DNA from 2 places in the Metabacillus sp. cB07 genome. Region 1 is predicted to be linked to the other one. Evidence: riboswitches for the same ligand, from Rfam matches in the RefSeq annotation. Region 1 holds a riboswitch; the other holds the start of a gene.
The links. A riboswitch is a leader RNA that binds a small molecule or an ion and turns the genes downstream of it on or off. The one in region 1 is predicted to bind cyclic di-AMP.
Positions count from the first base shown of each region.

Region 2: another riboswitch for cyclic di-AMP. It lies ahead of JOJ89_RS13910 (glutamate/proton symporter GltT); the one in region 1 lies ahead of JOJ89_RS18200 (hypothetical protein).

Region 1 is NZ_CP069296.1:3,539,641-3,554,688, forward strand. It holds gene JOJ89_RS18155 (amino acid permease) at 1-889, shown strand, start outside; gene JOJ89_RS18160 (CBS domain-containing protein) at 922-1,338, opposite strand; gene kdpDN (KdpD-like non-kinase potassium sensor) at 1,355-2,506, opposite strand; gene kdpC (potassium-transporting ATPase subunit KdpC) at 2,687-3,271, opposite strand; gene kdpB (potassium-transporting ATPase subunit KdpB) at 3,292-5,361, opposite strand; gene kdpA (potassium-transporting ATPase subunit KdpA) at 5,436-7,112, opposite strand; gene JOJ89_RS21405 (potassium-transporting ATPase subunit F) at 7,131-7,211, opposite strand; gene JOJ89_RS18195 (hypothetical protein) at 7,331-7,714, opposite strand; cyclic di-AMP (ydaO/yuaA leader) riboswitch at 7,814-7,964, opposite strand; gene JOJ89_RS18200 (hypothetical protein) at 8,021-8,410, opposite strand; cyclic di-AMP (ydaO/yuaA leader) riboswitch at 8,783-8,919, opposite strand; gene JOJ89_RS18205 (Na-translocating system protein MpsC family protein) at 9,279-9,656, shown strand; cyclic di-AMP (ydaO/yuaA leader) riboswitch at 9,911-10,045, shown strand; gene glnA (type I glutamate--ammonia ligase) at 10,162-11,499, shown strand; gene bcaP (branched-chain amino acid transporter BcaP) at 11,687-13,069, shown strand; gene JOJ89_RS18220 (D-alanyl-D-alanine carboxypeptidase family protein) at 13,117-14,295, opposite strand; gene JOJ89_RS18225 (TetR/AcrR family transcriptional regulator) at 14,510-15,048, shown strand, end outside.
Region 2 is NZ_CP069296.1:2,706,471-2,721,518, forward strand. It holds gene gndA (NADP-dependent phosphogluconate dehydrogenase) at 1-1,059, opposite strand, end outside; gene JOJ89_RS13905 (DNA polymerase IV) at 1,164-2,405, opposite strand; cyclic di-AMP (ydaO/yuaA leader) riboswitch at 2,595-2,735, shown strand; gene JOJ89_RS13910 (glutamate/proton symporter GltT) at 2,824-4,086, shown strand; gene JOJ89_RS13915 (hypothetical protein) at 4,123-4,353, opposite strand; gene JOJ89_RS13920 (hypothetical protein) at 4,916-5,092, opposite strand; gene msrA (peptide-methionine (S)-S-oxide reductase MsrA) at 5,201-5,728, opposite strand; gene JOJ89_RS13930 (M20/M25/M40 family metallo-hydrolase) at 5,793-6,917, opposite strand; gene JOJ89_RS13935 (acyl-CoA carboxylase subunit beta) at 6,936-8,483, opposite strand; gene mce (methylmalonyl-CoA epimerase) at 8,486-8,902, opposite strand; gene prli42 (stressosome-associated protein Prli42) at 9,085-9,177, shown strand; gene JOJ89_RS13950 (L,D-transpeptidase) at 9,248-9,763, opposite strand; gene JOJ89_RS13955 (aromatic acid exporter family protein) at 9,785-10,768, opposite strand; gene JOJ89_RS13960 (amino acid ABC transporter ATP-binding protein) at 10,897-11,619, opposite strand; gene JOJ89_RS13965 (amino acid ABC transporter permease) at 11,612-12,271, opposite strand; gene JOJ89_RS13970 (transporter substrate-binding domain-containing protein) at 12,351-13,127, opposite strand; gene JOJ89_RS13975 (BrxA/BrxB family bacilliredoxin) at 13,372-13,809, opposite strand; gene meaB (methylmalonyl Co-A mutase-associated GTPase MeaB) at 13,896-14,918, opposite strand; gene scpA (methylmalonyl-CoA mutase) at 14,915-15,048, opposite strand, start outside.

The sequences.
Region 1 (15,048 bases):
TTCTAAAGTCATTGGATTTATGCTGTTTATCATTGCCGGATTATTTGCACTCGAATCTGCCTCTTTCGGCGAATTCTATTTCCCGGTTGAAACAGACAGCGGCAGTACACTCGGACTGACAAGTCAAATTCAGTTCGCCGCGATCTCAACTTTATGGGCGTTTGTCGGCATTGAATCGGCCGTTATTCTTTCAGGTCGTGCATCTTCACAAAAAGATGTGAAAAAAGCGACTATTACCGGCTTAATCATTGCTGTTTTCATCTATATGATTATCACACTTATAACCATGGCCGTTCTTCCGCATGAACAGCTGCAGACCTCCGACAAACCATTCGTCGATGTGCTCTCCGTTATTTTAGGAGATGCAGGAGCGAATGCGATGGCTCTGCTCGCCGTTGTGTCTCTGTTCGGTTCCACCATCGGCTGGATTCTGCTTTCTTCTGAAGTGCCGTATCAGGCCGCGAAATCAGGCATCTTCCCGGCATTCTTTGCAAAGACCAATAAAAAAGGCAGTCCCTTAAATGCCCTGCTGATAACAAATTTGATGTCGCAGATTTTCATTTTCTCAACGATTTCAGGAACCATCAGCGAAGCTTATACGTTCCTGACAACGTCAGCTACACTTGCTTATCTTTTCCCGTACCTAGTATCCTCCATCTTCTTCCTGAAGCTGATTGCTAAAGGAGAAACGTATGATCTGGTAAAGGGTTCGCGTGTAAAAGACGGGATCATCGCGTCCATAGCCTGTATTTATTCTGTCTGGGTTATCGTCACCGGAACAGCAGACCTTAAAACATTTGCTTTAGGTGTCGGCCTTTTCCTTGCAGGCTTTGTGATCTATCCATTCCTTGTAAAGTACATGAAAAAAGAAGAATCTGCCTCTGCTTAACCAAAAAGGGCTGCATCCATTATGCAGCCCTTTTAATTTGCTGCCGGAGCAAACATCTGGCTTGCACAATACTCAATGATTTCTCTCCTTCTTATGATTCCAATGAAGATTCCTTTGTCATCAGTCACTGGCACAAAATTCTGTTCCATGGCCCTTGTAATAATATGTTCCATCTCAGCCTGAATGGAAATGGGCTCGTTTTTGCGGTGATAAGGAATTTCCGTCAGCCGGATGTTTTCTGTGTTATGAAAATTCAGGTTTGGGGTATTTTTCAGCTTCCAGAGCAGATCTCCCTCTGTCAGCGTCGTGACATATTTCCCTTCTTGATCAAGCAGAGGGACCGCTGAATAGCGGTGGTATTCCATCTTTTCAAGCGCCTGACGCATCGTCGACTGGATAGGCAAATAGACAACTTCCTTTTTTGGAATCAGGAAAAAAGCAATATTCATTTCTTAAAAGTCCTCTCTATATTTTTCCATCTGACACAATATGAATATCAATGTTTTCTGTTTTTCTCATAATTGTATTTACGATAGACCCTTTTCGGATTTCCTCCCATCTTGTTCTTGCTGACTGCCCAAGGAGAATTTGGGTCACATGGTATTTCGTTGCTGTTTCTATGATGATGTCTGCAGGTTTCCGGTTTCTCTCATGCTCAAGCAAAAAGACGGCATTGAATTGAGAGGACAGCAGCTTCCACCTTTCCATTTTTTCTCTCATCTCCTGGGTAAATGATTCTTCCGGTAATTTTGCTGCATGGAGGATAAAAAGCTGTGCTCGGAGCCGGTTCGCCATCCTCCAGCCTCTTCTGATGAGTTTTTCTGCTGTGGGGCCGTAGCCCACGCAGACAAGTATTTTTTCATGTACGCCTATGGGACCATATGAAAGGTTTCCGCTGATCTGCTCCATTTTTTCATCTACATCGTCCGCCACTTCTCTAAGGGAGAGCTCCCTTAAAGCAGAAAGATTGGGAACAGTAAAGAAATGGGAGAGACTTTGCTCAATCTTGTCAGAGCCGTAAATTTTACCTTCTGACATTCTTTTTCTCAGCGTTTCAGGCGTCACATCAATCAGCTGGATTTCGCTTGCTCTTTGAACAAACAAATCAGGCACGCGTTCGCGCACCGCTACTCTCGTAATTTGCTGAACAATATCATGGACACTTTCCAGATGCTGAATATTGACGGCGGACATGACATGGATGCCTGCTTCCAGTATTTCTTCTACATCCATATACCTTTTAAGATTTTTAGAGCCTGGTATATTGGTGTGGGCAAGCTCGTCAATAATAACAACCGCCGGCTTTCTTTCAATAATGGCCTCCACATGCAGTTCTCTGAATATACTTCCTTTATACGTCATCTCTTTTAGCGGGATAACTTCAAGGTCTTTTACCAGATCCTCTGTTTCTCTTCTTCCATGACACTCTATCAGTCCAATAACTGCATCAATTCCTTCAAGCTTTAAATCATGGGCATCCTGAAGCATTTTATACGATTTTCCAACCCCTGGGGCAGCTCCGACATAAAGCTTCAGTTTGCCCCGGTTCATTTCTGCAATTTCATCAAGCAGCTCCTGTGGGGTTTTCCTCCTGAAATATGGATGGTTTTCGGTCATATTTTCACCGCCTCTAAAATAAGCGTGTCAGCTGTTTGCAAATATTCAGCCTCAGCGCAATCGGCAGCTGAGGCGAATCTATTATTATGGCTGTTTTCGCATAAATATTATATTACAGTGGCATCCGTTCCCTTTCGCTCCACTATTTTTAAAAATCTATGCTAAAACAACATAGACTTTTTATTGTTTCGTTATTGTTCTCAAATCCAGATTCAATTTAAGAACATTCAATCTTTCTTCCCCAAACAGTCCAAGTTCCCTTCCCTGCACATGTTTTTCAATCAGTTTTTCAAGTTCAGCTTTGTTAATTCCTGTTGCTTCTGAAACGCGATCGAGCTGCACGTAGGCTGCTTTTGGACTAATGTGCGGATCAAGACCTGAGCCTGAATTTGTCAGCAGGTCATTCGGTACATCGCTGATTTTCGTTTCAGGATTGTTTTTTTTCCACTCTATTATAGATTCCTTCGTGCGGTTCAGCATATCCTCATTGGATGGTGCATAGTTGTTGGAGCCTGATCCTGCACCGTTGTATTCAATGCTTGAGACTCTTCCGTGGAAATAGCCTTCTTCTGTAAAAGTCTGTCCGATCAGCTCAGAACCTATCACCTTATCATTCTCATCATAAATTAAACTTCCATCTGCCTTATGAGGAGCAGCCGCCTGGGCAATTCCTGTTACCGCAACCGGATATACCAGGCCGCAGAAGGCCATTAACACAAGGGTCATTCTGATAATCGGCCCTATCATTGATTGTTTTTCTTCCATTGTATAAACCTCTTTTCTTCTTATATAAATAGAGCAAGGCAGAGATCGATCATTTTAATGCCGATAAAAGGAACCAGCACTCCTCCGAAACCGTATACCAGCAGATTTTTTCTGAGCAGGGCATTTGAACTCATCGGTTTATAGCTGACACCTTTCATTGCGAGAGGAATCAGAATCGGGATAATAACTGCGTTAAAAATCAAGGCTGACAGGATCGCAGAGATTGGCGAATCAAGTCTCATGACATTCAGCATATTCATTTCCGGAATGGCGAGCATAAACACGGCTGGTATGATGGCAAAATATTTGGCAATATCGTTTGCGATACTGAAGGTTGTCAGTGCCCCGCGTGTCATCAGCAGCTGCTTTCCGATTGAGACAACTTCAATGATTTTCGTCGGGTTCGAATCCAGATCCACCATATTCGCAGCTTCCTTGGCAGCGGCCGTTCCGCTGTTCATGGCAAGACCTACATCTGCCTGTGCAAGTGCAGGGGCATCATTTGTACCGTCACCCGTCATGGCAACAAGCTTGCCCTGTGATTGTTCATATTTAATGACTTCGATTTTGTCCTCAGGCTTGCACTCTGCAATAAATTCGTCAACTCCTGCTTCTTTTGCGATTGTGGCAGCTGTGAGAGGATTATCTCCCGTACACATAACGGTCTTGATCCCCATGCTGCGAAGCATGTCAAACCGCTCTTTCATTCCGGGCTTCACCGTATCTTTCAAATAAATTAATCCGAAGATCTGATTATTCATGGCTACAGCAAGCGGCGTACCGCCGGCCTTGGAAATGTCATCCGTTTTTTTATCAAGATCAGCAGGGATGACTCCTCCATGTGACAGAACCCATTTCTTCACGGCATCAACCGCGCCTTTTCTTACAACCGTCCCATCAGGCAAATCCATGCCGCTCATGCGGGTTTCGGCTTTGAACTCAATGAACGTTCCTCCAGCTGCAAGATCCGTTCTATATGAAAGCTGCTTGTTCTTTAACAGCTCAAGAACCGATCTTCCCTCAGGTGTTTCATCATCCAGTGAACTGATGGCTGTCCATTGGGCAAGGTCCTGCATCGGGGCATTGCCGACAGGAATGAACTCACTTGCCATCCGGTTTCCGAATGTAATCGTACCTGTTTTGTCCAGAATGATGGTGTTTATATCACCTGCAGCTTCAACGGCTTTACCAGACATGGCAATGACGTTGAACTGGGTTACCCGGTCCATCCCGGCGATTCCAATCGCGGATAGCAATCCCCCGATTGTCGTGGGAATCAGGCAAACCAGCAGTGCAATCAGAACAGGTATTTCTAGTTGAAAACCGAGATAATCCGCATAAAAAGGAAGTGTTACAACGACAATCATGAAAATGAGTGTCAAGCTAGTTAAAACCGTATTCAGAGCAATTTCATTCGGTGTCTTCTGACGCTGTGCACCCTCAACAAGAGCAATCATTTTATCAAGGAAGGATTCTCCCGGATCACTTGTGATTCTCACTTTAATCTCGTCGCTGACCACCTTAGTTCCTCCTGTTACGGAGTTGAAGTCCCCTCCTGCTTCCTTAATAACAGGAGCAGATTCTCCTGTAATGGCTGATTCATCAACAGATGCAAGACCGGAGATAACCTCACCGTCCCCTGGAATAAACTCTCCCTGTGATACAATAACCACATCTCCTTTGCGGAGCGAAGCGGAGTCAATTTTTTCAATCTCTCCATTAGGTTTCAGGCGATTGGCCGTCATTTCTTTCTTGGAATTTTTCAGCGAGTTTGCCTGAGCCATTCCCCGTCCTTCTGCCAAAGCTTCAGCAAAGTTAGCAAATAACACGGTGAACAAAAGAATCAGTGAGACCGTTAAATTAAACGTCACGTTTACTTCTGCAGATCCAAAAGCAGAAGGTGCAAAAGTGAGCAGCAATGTCAGGAAGAAACCAATTTCTACAATAAACATGATTGGATTTTTCACCATGATTCGCGGATCAAGCTTAATAAAAGATGCCTTTATTGCGTTTCCAATCAGCCCTTTATCCACTTTCGTTCTGCATTCCGGCTTCTGATCTTCCGGCTCTGTCTGTCTTGCATCTTCCATCTGATCATACCTTTCAGCAGCCTTCACTGCGGTTGCTAATGATGTCTTACTCATTTCGGATCCTCCAATTAGGTTTATAAAGTTAAAAACTCTGCGACCGGTCCTAAAACCAGTACCGGGAAGAATGTCAATGCCCCTACAATAAATACCGCTCCGACAAATATGGTGCCAAACAAACTAGTATCTGTACGGAATGTTCCGATTGTTTCCGGCACAAGCTTTTTAGAAGCTAATGATGCTCCAACAGCAAGCATGGCAATGATGCCAAAGTATCTGCCGATAAACATGACTATTCCTGTTGAGATGTTCCAGAACGGAGTGGCATCTCCAAGACCTTCAAAGCCTGAGCCGTTATTGGCTGCAGAAGATGTGTATTCATAAAGAACTTGGGAAAGCCCATGGAATCCCGGATTTGAAATACCGTCAGATCCTAGCGGCGTATAAAGCGCAAGGGCTGTTGATCCCAGAATCAGAAACGGATGAATCAGCAAGGTAACAGCGATCAGTTTCATTTCTTTTCCTTCTATTTTCTTGCCAAGGAATTCTGGCGTGCGCCCTACCATCAGGCCAGATAAGAAAACGGCGATGACAGCGTACATGATGATATTCATAAAGCCAGCTCCAATCCCGCCGAAAACCGTATTCAAAAGCATATTCGACAAGGCCAGCATCCCTGTGATGGGAGAAAGCGTATCATGCATGGTATTAACCGCTCCTGTTTCAGAAGCTGTTGTCACGATTGCATAAAGAGCAGATTGTGCCGCACCAAAGCGGACCTCTTTGCCTTCCATGCTTCCTGATGCCTGCTCAAGGCCTGCTTCAGCCAATCTTGGGTTACCCTGATATTCAGATAAAAGAGCTGTTCCAAGAAAGACCACGAAAATCATGGCCATTGCAGCAAATAGGATTCTGCCCTGCTTTGCGTTTCCGACCATTTTTCCATACGTGAAAGGAAGGGCTGTCGGAATCAGCAGCATCAAAAGAATTTGCAGCAGGTTGCTAATCCCGTTAGGATTTTCAAAAGGATGGGCTGAGTTGACACCGAAGAATCCTCCTCCGTTGTTGCCCACTTCCTTAATGGATAAAAGAGAAGCAACAGGGCCCATTGCGATCGTCTGATCCGCGCCTTCTACGGTTTTTGCCGTCACACTTGAATCCAGCGTCTGAGGAACACCAAGAAAAACAAATACCAGACCCGTTACAAAGGCTATCGGCAAAAGAACACGAGTAATGGAACGAATTAAATCTACAAAGAAATTTCCAAGAGGGTTGCCTGAAAGTCCTCTTATTAATGCAATGGCTGCAGCAAATGCTGTAGCAGGAGCGACAAACATCATAAACGTAATGCCGATCATCTGAGAAAGATAAGATAATCCGCTCTCTCCGCTGTAATGCTGAAGATTTGTATTGGTCATAAAGCTGATGGCCGTATTAAATGCAAGTGTCGGATCCATTCCGGCAATGCCGCTCGGATTCAGCGGAAGCGAACCCTGAAAACGAAACACTAGGTAAACGATAAAAATCATGAAAATATTTGAAATCAGTAGAGCAGAAGCATATTGCCTGAAACTTTGATTCGTTTGTTTGATTCCGCTTAGTTTATAAACCGCATGTTCAAAAGGGCCAAAAAAAGCATCAAGTTTCGTTGTTTCATAAGAAAACGCACGCGCAATGTAGTTGCCTGCAGGCTTTGCCAGCAGGACGACAAGCGCCAATGTCAGGATAATGGAAAGTATGGATAGTACACTCAATGTCTCTTCCTCCGCAAGTTAAAATTTTTCAGGGTTTACCAATGCATAAAGCAAATAGAGCGTGATGGCGGCGATTCCGCCGAGCAAAACAATCGTCACTTTTCTTCCCTTCCTTCAGTCACAATCTTTTCAGACCATTTTACAAGTCCTGACATAAGCAGCGTTAAAGCTGCAAATGAGAGAATCATGATACTGTCAAGCATTTAAATCCCCCGTTCTTATTGAATCAGAAATTTTACGTTATCCAATCTTGAATACATGACATGCTGAGCGCCGAGCAATTCATAAAGCTTAGCCGGATAATTCGCTCTTTTTGTAATCACCGTAATCGGCGCCCTGACACTCGCTTTGAGTATTTCCATCAGCCGGCAGGTCTCAGCTATTTTGTCTTCGAGCAAAAGCACTCGTGAAATGGGCTCGTTTATAATCAGGTACTGTGCATGTTGCTTAATAAAATAAATGGTTTTAAACCCTTTGGTTCTCAAATGACTTTCTACACTGTAATCTCCGGTAATAAATGACAGAGATGAATTCTCCGGGAGAATCTCATCCAGGCAGCCAAGCCTCGTATAGCTCGGAATGCAAATCAGCATCGTTTCCATGACGTTCCCTTCCTTTTCAAATCAATAAAAACCGCGGAAGAGGGTCTCTTCCGCGGTTTTTAGGCATCACTTAAAAAAGCATGCAGCACCTGCGATTTTGATTTCCCTCACTGCGCTTTCGGGGTTAGCTGTCGGATTCGGGCTATGAGAGCTGCCCTGCCACCTTTTCAGATGGATTCACCCCAAGCGGCTGTATGCCGCAGAAGATTGGTTCCCCCGATTTCATTGTGAAATTAAGCGTCCAGGTATTCAGTTCTGATTTGACATCTCTTTTAGAGATCCACCTCCTTAAATCATTCTCGTATTTTAACCTTGCTTCATTTCGCCAAGCCAGTACGAGCACGTTCCAGGCTTGCTGAAAATCACGTATCGTGCTCCCAGTTTTTTATATAGGTCATAGTGTCTGCTGTCATCTGTCATCACGATAATCCGCATCGTGCCCAGATCTGAGAAAAAGGTTGTTAATTCAAATCCTTCATTGATCGAATCCGATATAACATAAACAGAACGATAATTTGAAAACTTCTTTTCCAATTCGATCAGGTTATCCATTCGTGTGTTTCCATCTTTAGAGTTCGACAGTTCACACGCATACTGCTCATAGTTCATGACGTCTGCAAATCTTCTATTCACGCTTATACTCTCTACGACAGAACCGAATAAATCTCCCTTGCCTATAACCAGTGTGTGATTCATCGTCATCCCCCGCACATTCATATATAACGGTATTTTTTCCTCCTGCCGGCTCCACCCCTATTGGATGAAGCAGCCCAAGTGTAAAAAAAAAGAGACCAATGCTTACCCTTCCCCCAAATAGATCCATATCCAATCAAATCAGCAGAATGTCCATAAGACAGCTGATTGATCTACATATGGCTGTTTTGGAGAAAAAGTACTCATTGGTCTACTTAACGCCTAGCAAGCCGAAGCCCTCTTTGCGTTCCGTCTTCCGTTTTTTCCTTTTTCGAATGAATTGCATGCATCAAAAAGACCTTTTACAGTCCCCAGGCCTCTTCTCTGCCTTAAAAAAGGGCAGTAAAAAAAAGACTCCTGTTAAGGCGGTCTTTTGACCTCCTTCGCTTTAGCCGACGAAGTTAGCTGACGGGTAGGATGGCGAAAGATCTCATCCTTCCTGCAAATGCAGAATTAACCCCAAAAAATTGGTTCCTCCGCTCCCGAATCTCGGGACTAGGCCGTTATGCAATTCGTGATTACGTGATTATCTTACTCCCGCGGTGAGATCGTGTAAACAATTAAATACACCGAAAATCAGGTGAATTATACTGCTTTCGCCTTTCATTCTCTCTATTACTCTTATTTGCTCATGTTATTACAAAATTTAAGTCTTTTTTTTAACGATTGCTGCAGCATATTACCAGCATACTATTCCCTATCATTTACAGTTTGCTATTGACAGGGTCTGGGTGTGTAAGTAAGATAAACTCGTCAATGTATGCAAAGCGCACTCACCAGCAAGATAAGATTTTGTCATTGTATGACGGTGGATCTGCGCAACTGCAGCAGCAATGTTAATCAAAAGCATGTTTGCCGGGGGTATATTCATATGGCTGTGTCGCCAAAAAAAAAATTAGAAATGGAACTTAGTGAAGCCTTTATTAAGCTTCAAAGAGACTTAATTGGACGCGGTCCTCAGGAGACCAGAACATACATTGTCCATGATATGGTGATCGCGAGGTTCAAAGGTGTTCTCACAGTTGAAGAAAAACACCTTGTTGAAAACGAGAATGGCAGAAAGCTTGTGAAACAAATGAGACAAGTCCTGCGTGAAATGTACAGTAAAGAGTTTGAGGAAATCGTAGAAAGATGCACCGGCTGCAAAGTGCTGTCCAGCCACAGCGACATCAGCACCAAAATGGGGGAACGGATTGAGGTTTTTGTGGTAGATAAGGATTTAGAGCGTTCTCTCGAATCAAAAGGCTAAAAACTGTATTTCAAAAGGAGTATGCATAGCTCGCATACTCTTTTTTTCTTTGTATTTAACTGGTTTCTACCCCATTTCAACCCCCTTCTCAGGAATAATAAATAATAATCTAAAGATATACAATAAATTAAAAAAGAGAGAATGAGAGAGAAAACGAAAGAAAAACAGAGTCTGGATAGATTTATTTCTAAATTATTCCTCTTTTTCAGAGCTTTACAAGTAAAATTACCCGGGCGTATGATAGGCTCAATTTATTTCCTAATTCGCAGAATCCGCTAAAGGAACGGGGGACCCAATCTTCCGGGGTGAAGCCGCAGCATCAAGCGGCCGGGCGACTCTTACCGTCCGAATCCGTCAGCTAACTCCGTATGCGTTGTTTGAGAGAGGAAGGTGTGAACATTCAGAGCCGGCTAAAACCCGCTTGCTGAAACAAAAATATAATCCTTCGATTTTTCAAAAACCGTTCGTACTATCAGACAAAAATTAAAAAATCGGGGTGTTTTTTATGTTGACCATTTTAGATACGTTAAGTGAAATCAAGGCAGAAATAGCAGAAAAGCATGTAGAATTGCTGCACCTTCAGTTTGTTGATCTTGAAGGGAATTTAAAGCATGTCACCATTACAGCTGATCAGATTGATGAGGCGGTGGAAGGTAAAATGATGTTTGACGGGTCGTCAATCACGGGCTTCTGTCCAATTAATCAGTCCGACCTATATTTAAAGCCTGATTTGAACACATTTGCCATCATTCCCTGGTCAGTTGAGGAAAAGTATGCGGAAGCAAGGTTTCTATGCAGCATTCACAATCCGGATATGACTCCTTATGAAGGTGATCCGAGATTTGTGCTGCAGCAGGCAATGAAAAGAGCAAAATCACTCAGTTATTCCATCAGCATCGGGCCTGAATTGGAATTCTTCCTTTTCAAAACCGACGAGAATGGAAATCCGACAACAAATCCGCATGATCTGGGAGGCTATTTCGAACCCGCTCATGATTTAGGTGAAAAAGTGAGGCTTGAGATCTACCGGACGTTAAAAGCAATGGGCTTCAAAATTGAAGCCTCACACCATGAAGTAGCAAACGGCCAGCATGAAATCAACTTCCGTTTTAACGATGCCCTGACTTCTGCCGATAATGCAACGACTTATAAATGGGTTGTTAAAAATGTCGCAAAGCAATTTAATCTGCATGCTTCTTTTATGCCTAAACCGGTTCAAGGAATAAACGGATCAGGCATGCACGTGAACATCTCGCTGCTTAAGGATAGGGAAAATACGTTTTACGACGAAAACGATGATATGCAGCTTTCAAATGAAGCCTACTACTTTATCAATGGCATACTGACCTATATTGAAGAAGTGACCGCCATCACTAACCCGATTGTTAATTCGTACAAGCGGCTTGTTCCTGGCTTTGAAGCTCCTTGCTATATTGCCTGGTCAACCTCAAACCGTTCAACCTTAATTCGCATACCGGCAAAAAGAGGGGCTGCAACACGCATTGAAGTGAGGCATCCTGATCCAAGCGCTAATCCATACCTTGCTTATGCCGCGATTGCTGAAGCCGGAATGGCAGGCATTGCCTTATCAGAATTCCCGAAGGCTGCTGTGCATGATGACATATTCAGCATGACAGAATCAGAGCGGCTTGAAAAAGGCATCAAGCATCTTCCAGATAACCTTGAGACAGCACTGGATTTGCTGGAAAACGGCCCACTTGCGAAAATGGTTCTAGGGCCTCACGTTTTCCGTCAATTTCTTCTTCATAAAAGGGCTGAATGGCACGAATACAGAAATACCGTACATTTATGGGAAATTGAACGTTATCAGATGAAATTTTAATAGAAAATCAAAAACCCCGGTTCATTGTTGAATCGGGATTTTTTGTGTCTCATTCCGTGAAGGAATTCATAATTTCCGGCCAGTTGGTTAACGTAAGAAAATAAGCTGATTCGCAAGGTGAGCGGACTTGTTATTATATCAATATACTTTTGTGAGAGTGTTATTCTCAACTGTTGGAGGATACTGTATGAATTCCCTTTTCCGAAAAAAATCAATTACCGACCTGCTTGCCCAAAGTCAGCAAAAGTCACTTGAACGCACGATGGGTGCAATGGATTTGACCCTGCTCGGCATCGGAGCCATCGTGGGTACGGGCATTTTTGTTCTGACAGGAGTGGTTGCTGCAGAAGCTGCGGGCCCTGCACTCATTCTGTCTTTTATCCTGTCCGGTATTGCATGTGCGCTTGCTGCCTTTTGTTATGCCGAGTTCGCTTCCTCCGTGCCGATTTCAGGGAGCGTGTATACCTATACATATGCAACACTTGGAGAGTTTTTTGCTTTTTTAATCGGGTGGGACCTGATGCTTGAATATCTGCTTGCCACTTCTGCTGTTGCAACCGGCTGGTCTGCTTACTTTCAATCACTGCTCGCAGGTTTCGGACTGGACCTGCCCAAGGCCATCACCTCCGCTCCCGGAGCTGGAAAGGGCGGATTGATCGATTTGCCTGCTGTGTGCATCATCTTCTTAATCACCGCACTTCTGTCAAAAGGAATCAAAGAAAGCACCCGCGTCAACAACATCATGGTGTTCGTCAAACTTGCCGTGATCATCGCTTTTATCGTAGCTGGTGTGTGGTATGTTAAGCCTGCAAACTGGACGCCGTTTGTACCTTTTGGTTTTGACGGGATTGTTACAGGTGCTGCGACTGTGTTTTTTGCCTATATCGGGTTTGATGCTGTTGCCACTGCAGCTGAAGAAGTGAAGAGACCACAGCGGGATGTCCCAATCGGCATTATTGCTTCTTTGACTGTTTGTACAGCTCTGTATATCATCGTTTCGCTTATTTTGACAGGAATGGTTCCTTATACAAAACTGAATGTAGCCGATCCGGTTTCTTTCGCCCTTCACTTTGTCGGTCAGAACACACTGGCAGGCTTCGTTTCTGTCGGAGCAATTGCAGGTATTACGACTGTGCTTCTCGTGATGATGTATGCGCAGGTCCGGATTTCATTTGCGATGAGCCGTGACGGACTGCTTCCAAGCGTTTTATCAAGTGTGCATCCATCATTTAAAACACCGTTTAAAAATACGTGGCTGACAGGTCTCGTTGCTGCAGCCATTGCGGGCTTCGTCGATTTGACTACACTGGCCCATTTAGTGAATCTGGGTACCCTTGCAGCCTTTACCCTGATATCAATCGCTGTGATTGTTCTGAGAAAAACACACCCAACCCTTGAGAGGGCATTCAAAGTGCCGTTCGTCCCTGTATTTCCGGCAATCAGCGCCTTGTTCTGCATCTATCTCATGACGAGCCTTCCCGCCATCACATGGACTTCCTTTATCATTTGGATTGTAATCGGGGCCGTCATCTATTTTGTATACGCAAGGAAAAACAGCAAACTAGTTTAGATCGCAAAAAAAACCTTTCTCCGCTGCAGGAGAAAGGTTTTTACTCTTTATGATCGTCTGACCTGTCTGAAAAAGTACCCGACTAGCAGCAGTGCGACAGCAAATGAAATCATGACAATAAACTTCAGATGATCATGCAGAACGCTTTTCCCAAAAACGGGTTCTACATCTGCTACTGCGCTTTTCACAAGCTTATTTTTTTCAGCTTTCACAGGATCAAGCGGATGTTTGGCGAGTTCCCGGCCATCTTCACCGTCAATCGTCAAATTTCCGTTGGTATCCACATCAGCAGAAATGGTCTCATGTGTTTTTCTGGCATAATAAAGCGGCTCATCCAATGTGAACTCCTGTCCTTCTTGATCCTTATAATATGTTCCAGAAGCGACAAATTCGGATGTGAAATTTGCAAAGCCGTAATCAAGCAGCTTGACCGTATCTTTGTAAGACATACGGTCTGTCTTTGCATTCAGCGTGACAGCGATCAGCCTGATATTTTCTCTTTCAGCGAGAGTCGACAGCGTAAAACCGGACTGGCTGACATATCCGTTCTTTCCCCCCACCATTCCTTCATATGGGGTCGCCTGCAGAAGTTTGTGATGATTGTGGAGAGTTGTGTCCCAGGTTTCCCCGTCCCATTTCAGCTCGGCTGTTGAAAAGATCTCGCGGAAGATTTCGTTTTGTGATGCATACTGAGTCAAAGCAGCCAAATCTTCCGCTGTAGTGACATGATTCGGGTCAAAAAGACCGTGCGGGTTCGTAAAATGAGTATCCTCAAGCCCTACTTTCTTCTCCAAAAACTCATTCATTTCCTTTGAAAATGTTTCTACATTTCCGCTGATATGTTCAGCAATGGCAATTCCTGCATCATTCCCGGAATTGATCATGAGTCCCTGAATCAGCTTTTTCAGTGGCACCTGTTCGCCTGCCTCAAGATACACTCTTGTCCCGTCGGCATTTCTGGCATTTTCGCTGACAGTTACGATATCATCCAAATTCCCATTTTCAATCGCATAGATGGCTGTGGCCATTTTTGTCACACTAGCAGGGTACATCTCGGCATCGCTTTTTTTCGAATAGAGAATCTGGCCGGAATCAGCATCGATCAGGACGGCTGATTCACTTTCGATTGCCGGTTCATTTGCCGACAGTTCCTCTGCTGATGGTTCTGAAGAAAAAATCATACCTAAAAAGAAGCTCGCTGCAAGAATCAAAGGGGTTTTTTTCATCTATATAAATCTCCTGATTGTAGTAGTCTATATTCATTCCGTATACAAGCATAACAGGTAATAAAACGGCATGACAATGTAAAGTTATAGAAACGGATGCATAAACGTTCATTTTACCTGAATTTATAGAAAAATCTGTATTTTTATTGATTTGACTTCCAATTCTGCCTGTCATATACTTTACCTGACGAACGTCAGGAAGGCGGTTTTCAATGTGACCTCAGAACAGCTTAAACAGGCGGCCATCCGCCTATTTGCCGATTATGGCTATGAAGGTACTTCACTGGCTGACATTGCTGCTGAAGTTGGAATAAAGAAACAGTCGATTTACACCCATTTTAAAAATAAGGATGAACTCTTTCTTAAAGCGATGGCTGATGTTCTTGAAAAGGAAATTGAATATGCAAAAGCTTCATTTTCTTCTTCAGAACAGCCTCATCTAAAAGAAATTCTCTTCTCCTATTTGACGGATTATGTGCACCGTTTCGAAGTGGAGGCGGAAACAAAATTCATGCTGAGAATTAGCTTTTTGCCCCCCTCACATTTATATCGGGAGGTCATGGAAAAAGTTTATGTGTACCTCGATACGTTTGAAGAACTGCTCATCAGCGTTTTTGAAAATCAGCCTGCTCTTGCTGTAAAACCGTCTGAAGCGGCCACGGCGTATATGGGTGTCGCAGATGCTGTTTTCGCCGAAATGCTTTATGGCGGACCTTCGCGCGTGCAAAAACGGCTGGATAGCTGTTTTTGCGT
Region 2 (15,048 bases), 830 kb from region 1:
CTGAAGATCCCAGTTGTATTCCTCAGAAGCTGCTCTCATTTGGGCAAAACCTTGTGCATAAGAACAAATTTTGCTCATGTAAAGCGCTTTTCGTACAACTTCGATCAGTTCTTTTTTATCGCCTTCATATGGTGTCACAGAAGGGCCTGAGAGAATGCCGCTCGCTTTTACACGCTCATCTTTCATGGCAGAGATGAAGCGGGCAAACACGGATTCCGTAATAATCGGAAGCGGAACACCTAAATCAAGGGCACTTTTGCTTGTCCATTTTCCAGTTCCTTTTTGTCCTGCTGTATCCAGAATCATATCAACAAGCGGCTTGCCTGTTTCATCATCTGTTTTTGTGAAAATGTCAGCCGTGATTTCAATCAGATAGCTGTCAAGCTCACCTTTATTCCACTCGGCAAATACTTCGTGGAGTTCCTGTGCAGATAGACCAAGAACATTTTTCAGAATGAAATACGCTTCTGAAATCAGCTGCATATCGCCGTACTCTATGCCGTTGTGAACCATTTTCACATAGTGGCCCGCACCGTCCGGACCGATGTAAGTTGTACATGGATCTCCGTCCACTTTTGCAGAAATCGCTTCGAAAATCGGCTTCACAAGTTCAAATGCTTCCTTTTGTCCTCCAGGCATGATGGAAGGTCCTTTTAGGGCTCCTTCTTCTCCGCCTGAAACGCCTGTGCCGATAAAGTGAATGCCGCTTTCGGCAAGCTCTTTGTTTCTGCGCTGTGTATCTGTGTAAAGCGTATTTCCTCCGTCGATCAGAATATCGCCTTTATCAAGATGAGGAAGAAGCTGTTCGATCGTTGCATCTGTTGCAAAACCGGCTTTTACCATAAGAAGAATTTTGCGCGGTGTTTCAAGAGACTGAACAAACTCTTCAATGCTGTATGTACCTGTCAGGTTCTTGCCGCTGTGTTCTTTCAGCATTTCTTCTGTTTTATCTGAAGAGCGGTTATAAACGGCCACCGAATAGCCGCGGCTTTCTATATTAAGAGCGAGGTTTTTGCCCATGACGGCCAAACCGATAACGCCAATTTGCTGTTTAGACATGTTTTTACTCCCTTTCTGTCCCAAATATCGTTGTGCGCATGAATATGCATTCCTTCTGTAAAATAACACAGTGTCCTTGCTTTTATCAAGGAAAGCGCCTTGTCTCATTCCCTTAAAAAATCTTTATTGAAACTTGTCCCGCTTGTTTTATCATCCTCCAGGCGGACCGCTTTCATCCCGCGTTTAATGATACTTTCGCCAAATTTTTTCTGGATGTCTTCAATCGTTTTAAAAAGCGGCTCTTTTTTTGCATCCTCCTGAAAAGAAAACAGATCCAGCTGTTTATAGGCATCTCCTTTTGGGACAAGGTCCTGGCACGTCACCCCGAGCAACCGTACCGGCTCTCCTGTCCAGTGCCTGTCAAAAATCTCTTTGGCGTGAGTGTACAGCTCTTCTTTTTCACCAAGCGGGTTATTGACTGTCCGGCTGCGGGTAAATGTGCTCCGGTCTGAGTAGCGGATCGTAATAAAGATTTTTGTTCCGAGCACCTCTTTCCGCTTCATCCGCATGCTGACTGACTGAGAGAGGCGGTTCAAAGTATCATAAAGGACGCGCACATCGCTTGAATCTTTGGAGAGAGTGGTAGAATTCCCTATGCTCTTAAAATCATTGATGCTGTCCGGATTGACTTCTCTGCTGTCTATGCCTTTTGCCCGTTTTTTCAGCCGTTCACCGTTTATGCCCAGGAGCTGTTTCAATGAAATCGGATCGGCTTCAGCCAGATCTTTGATTGTTTTGACGCCGATGGTGAGAAGTTTTTCTGCCGTTTTTTCCCCCACTCCGTGCATCTCGCCTGCTGGAAGCGGCCACAGTGTCTCATGAAGCTCCCTTTTTCTTAGGACGGTGATGCCAAGGGGCTTTTTCATATTGGAAGCCATTTTGGCAAGGAATTTATTTGGGGCAATTCCTATACTTGAAGGCAGAAGGAGCTCTTCAAGCAAGCGCTGCTGAATCGTTTTTGCCACTTGAAGGGGATTGCCTTCCTTCAGATATTCCGTCAAGTCCATATATCCCTCATCAATAGAGACAGGCTCAACAAGATCCGTAAATTCTCTTAACAGGTCAAACATCGCTCTTGATGCCTTCCGGTACCGGTCAAAATTCGGTTTCCTGACAATCAGTTCAGGACAATGGCGCTTCGCCTGCCACAACGGCATCGTTGTTTTCACGCCTCTGGCCCTGGCCTCATAGCTGCACGTCACAACAATACCCTTCCGCTCTTCCACATTGCCGGCGATGGCGAGCGGCTTTCCCCTCAGGTCAGGCTCAAACGCCATCTCAACAGATGCGTAAAAACTGTTCATATCCACATGGAGAATGACCCTTGGACCGCTCTGCTGCTTCATGCCGTTCAACTTCTTTCCAAACTGTTATAGTGCCTCAATTTTATCACAGTCAGCAGATGAACCGCTAATGATGGGGACGGAATTAGAAAAGCGCAAAAATTTGATCCTTTCTTACTTTTTATAAAACAATTGACAGACTCCCCTTATCACAAGTAAATTATATCTTGTGTGTTTTTATTGTCCGTCAAATTTCATAACAAGCTTAATCTTTTCAGAGCGGGGGAATCATGCATTTGGTAAGGCTCTTACCTTGGGGTGAATCCGTAAATGGAAGGGAACTCTCAATCCCGAATCCGACAGTTAACCTCGTATGCTTTATTGGGAGAAAGACTTTAATTGTGTATTAAAGACCTTTCTTACTTTAGATTGGTCTTTTTTTGTTTTTTCAGAATTCTTACATCTCAGAGGAGGTTCTTCTATGAAAAAAATTCGTTTGGGACTGGCTTCCCAAATTTTTATTGGTTTGACTTTAGGTATTTTAGTAGGTGTTGTCTGGTTTAATGACCCCCGAGTTGCCGCAGTTTTGCAGCCGCTTGGAGATTTGTTTTTGCGTTTGATCAAAATGATTGTCATTCCGATTGTTATCTCTAGCCTGATCGTTGGAGTTGCAGGTGCTGGGAATGGAAAACACGTTGGAAGACTCGGCGGAAAAACCATTCTTTATTTTGAAATCATTACAACTGTTGCGATTGTCCTCGGCGTATTGCTTGCAAACGTCTTTCAGCCGGGGCAAGGAGTTGACCTTGAATCTGCCCAAAAAACAGATATCCAGCAGTATGTCGATACATCTGAAGAGCAAAGTGAAAAATCGGTTGCCGAAACGTTTCTTCATATTGTTCCGACGAACTTCTTTAAATCTGTCGTAGAAGGCGATATGCTTGCCATCATCTTTTTCTCCGTCCTCTTCGGACTCGGCGTAGCAGCCATCGGAGAACGTGGAAAGCCGGTCCTTCAGTTCTTTGACGGTGTTTCTCACGCGATGTTCCACGTCGTCAACCTTGTAATGAAAGTGGCTCCTCTCGGCGTATTCGCCCTGATCGGAGTAACCGTTTCAAAATTTGGAATTGATTCATTGCTTTCTCTTGGAAAATTGGTTGTATTAGTATACGCTGCCCTGATTTTCTTCCTGATTGTAGTATTGGGAGCAGTTGCCAAATGGGCAGGCGTCAATATCTTTTCTCTGCTTCGCTACATTAAGGACGAGCTGCTGCTTGCGTTCAGTACATCAAGCTCAGAAACGGTCCTGCCCCGAATCATGGAAAAGCTTGAAAAGATGGGATGCCCTAAGGGAATTGTGTCCTTTGTCGTTCCTATCGGATACACGTTTAACCTTGACGGATCCGTACTCTATCAAGCGATTGCTGCCTTGTTCCTTGCACAGGTTTACGGCATCGAACTGACAATCGTTCAGCAATTGACACTGATTTTAGTCTTGATGGTTACGTCTAAAGGGATGGCTGCCGTTCCTGGAACATCCTTCGTTGTTCTGCTTGCCACTCTCGGAACAATCGGTATTCCGGCGGAAGGACTTGCCTTCATTGCAGGAGTGGACCGCATCATGGATATGGCCCGCACGGTCGTTAACCTTGTCGGCAATACCCTCGCTGCCATCGTGATGTCAAAATCCGAAGGCCAGTACAACCGGATTAAAGCGAATGAAGTCATGAAAGCAAGTGCATAAACAGGAAGAGCCCCCGGAAAATGGTCCGGGGGTTTTTTAGTTCTTCTTATACTTCTTGAATACGTATGTAAGCACTCCTCCAACAATCCCGATCATGGCAGCAACCGGTGCAGAAAACACAAATCCGAATGCTATTGCAAATCCGACTCCGGCACCTACGGACGGGTCCTCGTTAGGATAAAGTTCTGCAAAGAGTGCCAGCCCCAGTACAATAAGGATAAATGATCCAAACCCTGAAATTAAAAACCCCAGAAAAAAATGTTTCATGTTATGCTCCTCATGATTTTATTCATGTTCCCTACAGATTGAGTTTTTCCTTACCCTCGCATATCGTTCCTCGGTTTGCGAGGGTACGATTCGTACATTTGCTTACCCTCCCACATCGTTTCTCGGTTTGCGGGGGTACGATTCACTGCTTTGCTTACCCTCCCACATCGTTTCTCGGTTTCCGAGGGTACGATTCACAGCTTTGCTTACCCTCCACCCATTGTTTTTCGGTATCCGAGGGTACGATTCACCACTTTGCTTACCCTCCACCCATCGTTTTTCGGTATCCGAGGGTACGATTCACCACTTTGCTTACCCTCCACCCATCGTTTTTCGGTATCCGAGGGTACGATTCACAGCTTTGCTTACCCTCCACCCATTGTTTTTCGGTATCCGAGGGTACGATTCGCCGCTTTGCTTACCCTCTCACATCGTTTCTCAGTTTCCGAGGGTACGATTCACTCTTTAAATGACTCTCTAATGCTGCTAGCCGCAAGCTTCCTTCCACGAATACAAAAACACACCATCCCTTACAAGAATGATGTGCTCCGCTTGACCCTGATTACTTGCACTCTACTTTATCAAATCCAAACCGCTCCAGAAATTCATTGTAGGCTTCCATTCTGCCGAGGATTTTTCCTCTTTCGAGCTCTTCCATGTTCTCCTGGAGGAGTTTGCAGTTTTCTTCGGCTCTTGTTTTCACGTATGAGGCAATGGCACTTTCATTAAATGTATTCATTGTAATCACTCTCCTTAATATGGAAAATACCCATTGCAGGTCCAATACAAACACAGAGCCGAACATCGAAAAAGCCTTCCGTCCAAATGAACAGAGGGCTTGCTTGCTTTATTTCTTCCAGTTATTCCGGATAAATTCTTCTCTTCCGGATTCTTCGCGTTCCTGTTTGTATTTTTCAGGGTTTTTTGCGTAGAATTTCTGATGGTATTCTTCTGCCGGATAAAATGGAGCAGCAGGCAGGATCTCTGTCACGACAGGCTTTTGAAAGCGTCCGCTTGCGTCAATTTCCTGCTTCGTTTTTTCAGCCTTCAGCTTTTGCTCTTCTGTGTGATAGAAAATGGCTGTGCGGTACTGGCTGCCGCGGTCAAAGAACTGGCCCCCGTCATCTGTCGGATCAATCTGCGGCCAATAGAGCTCAAGCAGGGTGTCATAGGAAAAAACATCCGGATCAAAGGTGATTTCGACCGCTTCCCTGTGTCCTGTTTCACCTGTTTTGATTTGTTCATATGACGGATTTTCGAGTGTTCCGCCTGTGTAGCCTGAAACGACTTCAATGATGCCCGGCTGTTCGTCGAACGGCTTCACCATGCACCAAAAACAGCCGCCTGCAAATGTTGCCTTTTCTCTTCTTCCCATGATATGCACCTCTTTCTATGATGTAAAACAGCAGACACAATCCATGTGCCTGCCATCTTTTCTCTTATTCGCTTTTAGCTACTTCTTTGATTATTGATACCACAAGTTCAGCTGTTTTGACAAGTTCTTCGATCGGCATCTTCTCATTTGTCGTGTGGATGTCTTCATAACCGACAGCAAGATTGACAGTCGGAATATCAAAGCCGGCAATCACGTTGGCATCGCTTCCGCCGCCGCTTGTCTGAAGCTCGCTTGTACGGCCGATGTTTGCTGCAGCGCGCTTTGCCACTTCTACAACGTGATCTCCTTCGCCAAACTTAAAGCCAGGATACATCACTTCAATTTCAACTTCTGCACGGCCTCCCATTTCAGCTGCCGCACTTTCGAATGCTTCTTTCATTTTAGCTGTTTGGGCTTCCATTTTTTCAGGAACGAGTGATCTCGCTTCAGCCAGGATATTCACTTGGTCGCACACAATGTTTGTTTGCGTGCCTCCTTCAAATCGGCCGATGTTTGCTGTTGTTTCATGGTCGATTCTTCCTAGCGGCATTTTCGCAATGGCTTTTGAAGCAATCGTAATCGCAGAAATGCCCTTTTCAGGTGCAACACCTGCGTGAGCGGTTTTGCCGAAAATAGAAGCTCTCACTTTTGCCTGTGTCGGAGCAGCCACGATAATGGTTCCTACTTTTCCGTCACTGTCGAGGGCATATCCGAATTTAGCCGTCACTTTAGATCCGTCCAATGCTTTTGCGCCTACAAGACCGGATTCTTCTCCAACTGTGATGATGAATTCAATCTTACCGTGGGCGATGTTGTTTTCTTTCAGCACACGAACAGCCTCAAGCATAGCCGATAATCCTGTTTTGTCATCTGCCCCAAGAATCGTTGTACCGTCTGTTACAATGTATCCGTCTTTAATAGAAGGTTTAATTCCTTTTCCCGGAACGACCGTGTCCATATGAGATGTAAAATAAATCGGATCAATGCCGTCCTGTACAGCATCCAGCGTGCAGATCAGGTTGCCTGCACCGTGTCCAGTAATACTTGTTGTATCATCTTCTTCAACGCGGACGCCAAGTGCTTCAAACTTATCAGTAAGGACTTTGGCGATTTCTGTTTCGAATTTTGTTTCGGAATCAATTTGAACAAGCTCTAAAAACTCATTCACTAAACGTTCTTGATTAATCATCTTTGTTTCCTCCTAGGCTTAAAGCGGAATGTTTCCATGTTTTTTGGCAGGACGCTGCTCCTGCTTTGTGCGCAGCATCTCGAGCGCCTGAATAAGCTTTATTCTTGTATCGCGGGGGTCAATTACGTCATCGACCATCCCCTGGCTTGCTGCCACATAAGGATTGGCGAATTTTTCGCGGTACTCCTCGATTTTGGCTGCCCTCGTTTCTTCCGGGTTCTCGCTGTTTTCAATTTCTCTGGCAAAAATAATATTCGCAGCACCCTGAGGACCCATAACAGCAATCTCGGCATTCGGCCATGCAAAAACCAGATCCGCTCCGATCGACTTGCTGTTCAGCGCCACATACGCTCCGCCGTATGCTTTGCGGAGAATGACCGTAAGCTTTGGCACCGTTGCCTCTGAGTAGGCATATAAGATTTTTGCCCCGTGGCGGATAATTCCACCGTGCTCCTGTTTAATTCCCGGGAAAAAGCCGGTCACATCTTCAAATGTAATCAGCGGAATCTGGAATGAATCGCAGAAGCGGATGAATCTGGATGCTTTGTCAGATGAATCGATATCAAGCCCGCCCGCCATATATTTCGGCTGATTGCAGACAAGGCCCACAACTTCACCCTTAATGCGCGCAAACCCGACAACAATGTTTTTGGCAAAGTCTTTTTGAACCTCGTAAAAAGATCCTGCATCCGCGACTTCCTCAATGACCACTCTGACGTCATAGGGTCTAAGGGCATCAAAAGGAATGCAGTCCGTCAGGTTCGGCCTGTAGTCAGACTCTTCTTCATGCGGCAGAACCGGCGTTTTTTCCTGGTTGTTCTGCGGCAAATATGTAAGTAATTTTCGCACCTGGGAAAGCACTTCTTCCTCCGTCTGTCCGGAGAAATGGGCATTCCCGCTGATTGTATTATGTACTTTGGCCCCGCCCAGATCCTCTGAGCTGATTTTTTCTCCTGTCACGGTCTCAATAACCTTAGGTCCTGTTATGAACATCTGGCTTGTTTTTTCAACCATGAAAACAAAATCGGTGATGGCCGGAGAATATACGGCTCCGCCTGCACATGGGCCGAGTATGACAGATATCTGCGGAATGACACCTGAATAGATGGTATTCCGGTAAAAAATCTGCCCGTAGCCATCTAATGATACCACACCTTCCTGAATCCTCGCACCTCCGGAGTCATTCAGGCCGACGAACGGCGTTCCGCTTTTTGCGGCAAGGTCCATGACTGCAGCAATCTTTTTGGCGTGCATTTCGCCCAGGGCTCCGCCAAAGACCGTGAAGTCCTGCGAGAACAAATAAATCGGACGGCCGTTTACTTTTCCGTAGCCGGTCACAACCCCGTCCCCCGGCCCTTTTTTCCCGCTCAGCCCGAAATCGTTGCAGCGATGCTCAATGAAGGGATTCATTTCAACAAACGTTCCTTCATCCACCAGAAGGTCTATTCTCTCCCGTGCAGTCAGCTTGCCTTTTTCGTGCTGCTTATCAATGCGTTCATCTCCGCCGCCCATCTCAACTTCCCGTCTCTTGTCATACAGCTCGTTAATCTTCTCAAAGATATCAATGTTCATGAGACCGTTCCTCCCTTCTTTTCACATAGTTCAACCAGCACTCCATTTGCGGCCTTTGGATGCAGGAAAGCAATGGAGGCACCGCCTGCACCGTTTCTTGGAGTCTCATCTATCATTTTGATTCCGTGTTCTTTCAATTCTTGAATCCTCATTTTTATATCATCTACCGCCAAAGCCAAATGATGTATGCCTTCTCCGCGCTTTTCAATGAACCTGGCTACAGCACTTTCTTTTGAAACCGGCTCAAGCAGCTCAATTTTTGTTTCTCCTGCCTTCAGAAAAGCCACTTTGACTCCCTGTTCTTCTACCATTTCCATTCCTTCAAGCTTTAACCCCAGTGTTTCCTGATAAAAAGGAAGCACCTCTTCAATTGAATGGACGGCTACCCCAATGTGATCGACCTTTTTGACCATTTCTTCCCCTCCTCATGATGAAAACGCTTAACATCGTGAACATGACATACTTCTTTGCCAATCGACGAAATTCCTTCTTTTTCGGGCAAAAATGTCCATCTTTGTTCATATCTCCTCCCTTGTCCGTACCTCCTATCCGCGTTAGAATAGAAGGACAAACCCTCTGAAATGGAGTGAACGAAATGTCTAAACGATTTCAAAAAGCCATTATCTATCTCATGCTCTTCGTCATGCTGGCAACTACTCTTCTTGCCGGGATGAGCATGTGGTTCTAATAAGAAAAGCGGAGCCGACCGTTTAGCAATGACAGGCAGATAAAAAACACGCCAAAAAAGGTGATTCTCCTCAGGAATCACCTTTTTTAATTGCCCCTTTTTCAGCTGCAATCTCTTCAAAGGACTTGCCGTTTTTTGTGATAAACACTTTGGTCCCAACCGGAATGTGTTCAAAGAGGATTTCGACTTCTTCGTTGTACATGCGGACGCAGCCCTGGGTGACGAAGGATCCGATGGAATCCTCGTTGTTTGTGCCGTGAATGCCGTATATACGTCCATCCGTGTTTTCGGCGTCAAAGCCGATCCACCTTGTGCCGAGCGGATTTTTCGGATCTCCGCCGGGGATGTCTTTTTTCCGGTAATAGGGCTCTGCCGCCTTGACTGTGATCGTAAATTCTCCCTCAGGCGTCAGATTCTCATTTTTCCCGGTTGCGACATCAAATGTTTTAATAATCTGTCCGTTATCAATGTAAGCAAGCTCGTTCGTCTGCTTATTAATGATAACGTACGGATCGCCCACAGAAGGATTTTGCCCGAGCGGCCAAAGCGGAGACAGGAACATCATGAGCAGGAACAGCATTTTCAAAGACTATCACCCTTTTTTGAATTAGGATGCTCCTGCAGCCTTCATTTCATTCTTGCGGGACATGCCTTTAAATTGACTTTTTATCACAAGATATTGTTCCATCTCACGAACAAAATGCAAGAGCGCAGCACGCGCCTCGAATTCTTCACGGGTTTCGGGAAGCGGCATTTCTTCGAACATTTCTCTCATCTCAGCAAGCTTTACAAGAAATTTGTGAGCGGTGTTGCCGGGATGTATCGCTTCTCTAACTTCGCGGATAAAGTCCGCCACAATCTCCGCCTGATCGACCGTTACTTTGATCGAGGCAATGATCGGGAGGACCCTCTCAATGATTTCGAACTGCTTTTCCCTCATCTTAAAATAATGATAGTAGAGATTTTCATGTCTCATAAAATGGTTCTCTACATCTCTGAACGCCAGCGTTTTTGCTTCGTTGATAATTGCGGCCGTTTCTGTGATTTCCCTTCCGTCCCACGAACTGTCATGCGAGAGCAGGTATTCCTCTATTTCAATGAAGATTTTCGAGAGGCGGTCTTCCACTTCCAGCTGATATTCTTTCAGCTTTTTATCAACACTCGGCATGTAAAGGTTCATGATCAGCGCTACCCCAATACCCGTTGCAATCAGCGCGATTTCATTCAGTATCAGATCAAATGTAATGTGCGAGGCTGTGTAGAGATGTAGGATGATGACAGAACTTGTCACAATTCCTTCTTTGGCTTTTAAACGAACGGTGACTGGAATAAAAAATAAGAGCAGAAGGCCGATGACAAATGGATGATAGCCTATTCCTTCGAAAAAGACAAAGGAAAATAAGATGGCGATCAGACAGGCAAAAAAGCGGGCCCATGAGGTCTGAAGCGATTTTTTCTTCGTCACCTGGATGCATAGAATCGTCAGTATGCCGGCAGATGCAAAATTCTGCAGTCCGAAAAGCTCGGCAAGACTGATGGCGATGGCTGCACCAAGTGCTGTTTTGAGTGTGCGGTAACCAATTTTAAACATGCGTCTTCCCCTTGCGTTTCATGTGATAGGCGATTTTCCATATCCTTTTTCATACGTTGCCCAATTGCAGGCTTAAAGATAAAAACGAAAAAAGATGATCATGATGATCACCTTTTTCTAAGTAGCCATTATAGCATTTTTTCAAGGAATAGTTGAGCACGCTGTGTTTTCGGATTTGAGAAGAAGTCTTTCGGAGCAGCGTCTTCTACAAGTCTTCCTTCATCAAGGAAGAGAACCCTGTCAGCCACTTCTCTTGCAAAGCCCATCTCATGCGTAACGATGGCCATCGTCATGCCTGAGAAAGCAAGATTCTTCATGACCTCAAGAACTTCCTTGACCATTTCAGGGTCAAGTGCGGATGTCGGTTCATCGAACAGCATCACTTCCGGGTTCATCGCGAGTGCTCTTGCAATCGCAACACGCTGTTTCTGTCCACCCGACAGACGGTTTGGGTATTCATGCGCTTTTTCTGCGAGTCCGACTTTCTTAAGAAGTTCATGCCCCTGTTCCTCTGCTTCTTTTTTTGAAGTTCCTTTAACGGTAAGAGGTGCATACGTTAAATTCTCAAGAACTGTTTTATGAGGGAACAAGTGAAAGTGCTGAAACACCATTCCGACATTCTGGCGGACTTTGTTGATGTCTGTTTTCGGATTGGTAATATCCTGATCTTTAATGTAGATATGGCCGCTCGTCGGATCCTCAAGCCTGTTCATGCACCGTAAAAAGGTGGATTTTCCTGAACCGGACGGGCCGATGATGGCCACAACTTCTTTTTCTGCGATGTGTGTTGAGATGCCTTTCAGCACTTCTAATTTTCCGAATGATTTATGAAGGTTGTCCACTTTAATCACTGCGCGCCATTCTCCTTTCAACAAGTTTGCCAAGAACCGTTAAAATAATGACCATGACATAATAGATGAGGCCGGCAATTAAGATCGGCTCAAAATAGCGATACGTCTGGCCTCCGACTATGTAGGAGCTTCTCATAATATCCTGTACTCCGATAATCGTCACGATGGCTGATTCTTTTGTGAGGGTGATAAATTCGTTCATTAAAGCAGGCAGAATGTTTTTGATCGCCTGCGGGAAAATAATGTCTTTCATCATTTTTGAATAAGGAACGCCAAGAGCCATTGCCGCTTCACGCTGCCCTTTATCAATGGCCATGATGCCTGCTCTAATGACTTCAGAGATGTATGCTCCTGAGTTAAGAGCGAATGTTGCGACTGCAGCCGGATATGGATCAATTTCAAAGCCCAGTATCTGAGGCGCACCGTAGTAAATAATCAATAATTGCAGGATAAGCGGTGTTCCGCGGAAAATGGATGTGTATGCATCCGCAAACCACATCAGCGGCTTGATTCTGCTGATTTTAAAGAGAGCAAGAATGACAGCCAATGTAAAACCGAGCAGTGCAGAAAGGCCGACAATCTTAAGTGTTACCGGAATCCCCTGCAGGATAAACGGTATCGAGGGCGCTATCGCCGGAAAATCCAGATTCATTGATTTCGACACTCCTTTCTCATGTTAAACAAAAAAACGTTCAACATTCGTGTGTTGAACGTTTTCCTGAATGAACTGCTTATTCTTCTCCGCCGAACCATTTCAAGACAAGCTTTTCAAGTTCGCCGTTTTCTTTCATTTCGTTCAGCACTTTGTTGAATTCCTCAGCATATTTGCTGTCTTTCGGGAATGCGATTGCTGAACCAGCTTCTTCTGTTTCACCGTCTTCAATGACTGTGCCTTCAAGCTCTTTGTCATTTTTGAAGTAGCCTTTTGCTACTGTGTCTTCAATAATTGCTGCATCAAAGCGGCCAGCTTTCATTTCCTGAATCAGTTCAGGGATTCTGTTGCGGTTTTCTACTTTGATATTCACTGTTTCAGCGATTTCTTCTGCTTTGCCTTCTTGAATAGATGCAAGCTGAACACCGACTGTTTTGCCTTCAAGATCTTCAACGGACTTGATGCCGCTGCCCTTTTTAGTCACGATCATGTGCTTTGCAGTGTAATAAACATCTGAGAAATCAACGCTCTTTTTACGTTCTTCAGTAGGCGTCATTCCTGCAAGGACCAGGTCAGCTTTGTTGGCTTGAAGCGCTGGGATCAATCCTGTGAAATCCATGTCCTGAACTTCAATTTCATAGCCAAGCTCTTTGCCGATTGCTTTTGCAAGATCGATGTCAAAACCGATAATTTCGCTTCCTTTTGCTGTGTCAATGTACTCAAATGGCGGATAATCGGCTGATGTTGCCATTTTCAGGACTTTTTTCTCTTCTTTGCCGGATGTTTCTGAAGAACCGCAGGCAGCAAGAACTCCAATCACCAAAATCGAAATCAAAAACAGTGCAAACTTCTTCATTTTTACTTCCCCCTCGTTATTTTCTTAAAATTCTAAATTTAATAATATTATGTTCTATAGAATAATAATTTACAAGACTTTTTTCGCGAATAAATATCCGAATAAATGTATTTTAACACAGACTTATAAATATGCAATATATCTTTTAATAATTTATTTTTATGCAAGAATATTATAGTAAAAAAGAATGTTAAACTATGGAAAAATATAATTACGCAAAAAAAACTGCCGCATAAGCGGCAGTTTAGATTTCTTCGCAATATTGGTCAAATGCTTCCTGAAGCTTTGCTACAACACTCATCGGGTCATGTCCTTCAATTTCGTGGCGCTCGACCATAGTCATGAGTTTTCCATCTTTTAGCAGGGCAAAAGACGGAGATGATGGCGGATAACCCGTAAAAAAGTCTCGGGCGTATGCAGTCGCTTCTTTGTCCTGTCCGGCAAAAACCGTTACAAGTCGGTCCGGGCGTTTATCATAATGCACGGAATGCGCAGCTGCCGGTCTGGCAATTCCACCTGCACATCCGCAGACGGAGTTGATCATGACAAGCGTTGTTCCTTCTTTTTTAAACGTTTCTTCAACATCTTCAGGTGTTTTCAGCTCTGTATAGCCTGCTGCTGTAATCTCTTTTCTTGCCTGAGCAACGACATCGTTCATAAACATATTAAAATCAATATTCATTGGTTGCATCTCCTTTATACACACTATACATCTATTCTACCAGCAGATTTTGAAAAAAACTACTGTCTTGCATGACTCTCTTGGACTCACCCTTCTAAAAAGGCTGCAATCAGCTCTTTGACACTTCCAGAAACCGGGCGTTTTCCGCTGATGACCTCTTGCTCAAGGACAGGCATCGTTCCTTTAATCGATGGATGCTGAAAAAAGTGATGCTTCAGCTGTTCATGAATCATTTCATATAACCACTCTTTTTGCTGAAGCTGTCTTCTTTTTTCAAACACGCCGCTTTTCATGGTTATGTCCAGAAAAGCCGTAACAGTGTCCCAGATTTCTTCGATTCCTTTTTCCTGAATGGCAGAAACCGTGACAGCCTTTGTTTCCCATCCTCTTGTGTAGGATGTCAGAAAGTGAAGAATTTGATTATACTCATGCCTTGCTCTCTCTGCATTCTTTACGTTATCTCCATCGGCTTTGTTGACGACAACAAGGTCCGGCAGCTCCATGATTCCCTTTTTCATCGTCTGAAGCTCGTCACCTGCACCGGTAAGAACGAGGAGAAGGAAAAAATCGACCATGCCTCTGATTGCAAATTCCCCCTGGCCTACTCCCACAGTTTCGACCAGGATGACGTCATAGCCCGCCGCTTCGCAGACAATGATGGATTCTCTCGTTTTTCTGGTCACTCCGCCCAAAGTTCCGCCAGACGGAGATGGGCGGATAAAGGCATCCGGATTTCTGGACAGGCGCTCCATTCTTGTTTTATCCCCGAGAATGCTGCCTTTGGACACCTTGCTGCTGGGGTCGACAGCAAGTACAGCTACCTTGTGGCCCTTTGCGCACAAATACGTTCCGAACGCATCTATGAACGTGCTCTTCCCGGCACCGGGTACGCCTGTAATCCCGATCCGGACGGACTTGCTTGTTGTCCGCTGCTGCAGCGCTTCAATCATCTCCTGAGCCGTTTCGAAATGCTTTTCAGCATTGCTTTCGACAAGCGTAATGGCTTGTGCAACCGCTGTTTTGTAACCGCTAATCACACCGTCTGCATACTCGTTTGCACTCTTTCCCGCTTCTCCTGCCTTTTTTCTTCGTTTAGGAGCATCGGTCATTCTTCTGCTGCCTCATAGCCAAGACGTTCATATACTTTTTCGAGCATGATTTTTGCAGCATTCGGAATCACCGTTCCGGGACCGAAAATAGCAGAAGCTCCGTTGCTGAGAAGAAATTCGTAATCCTGAT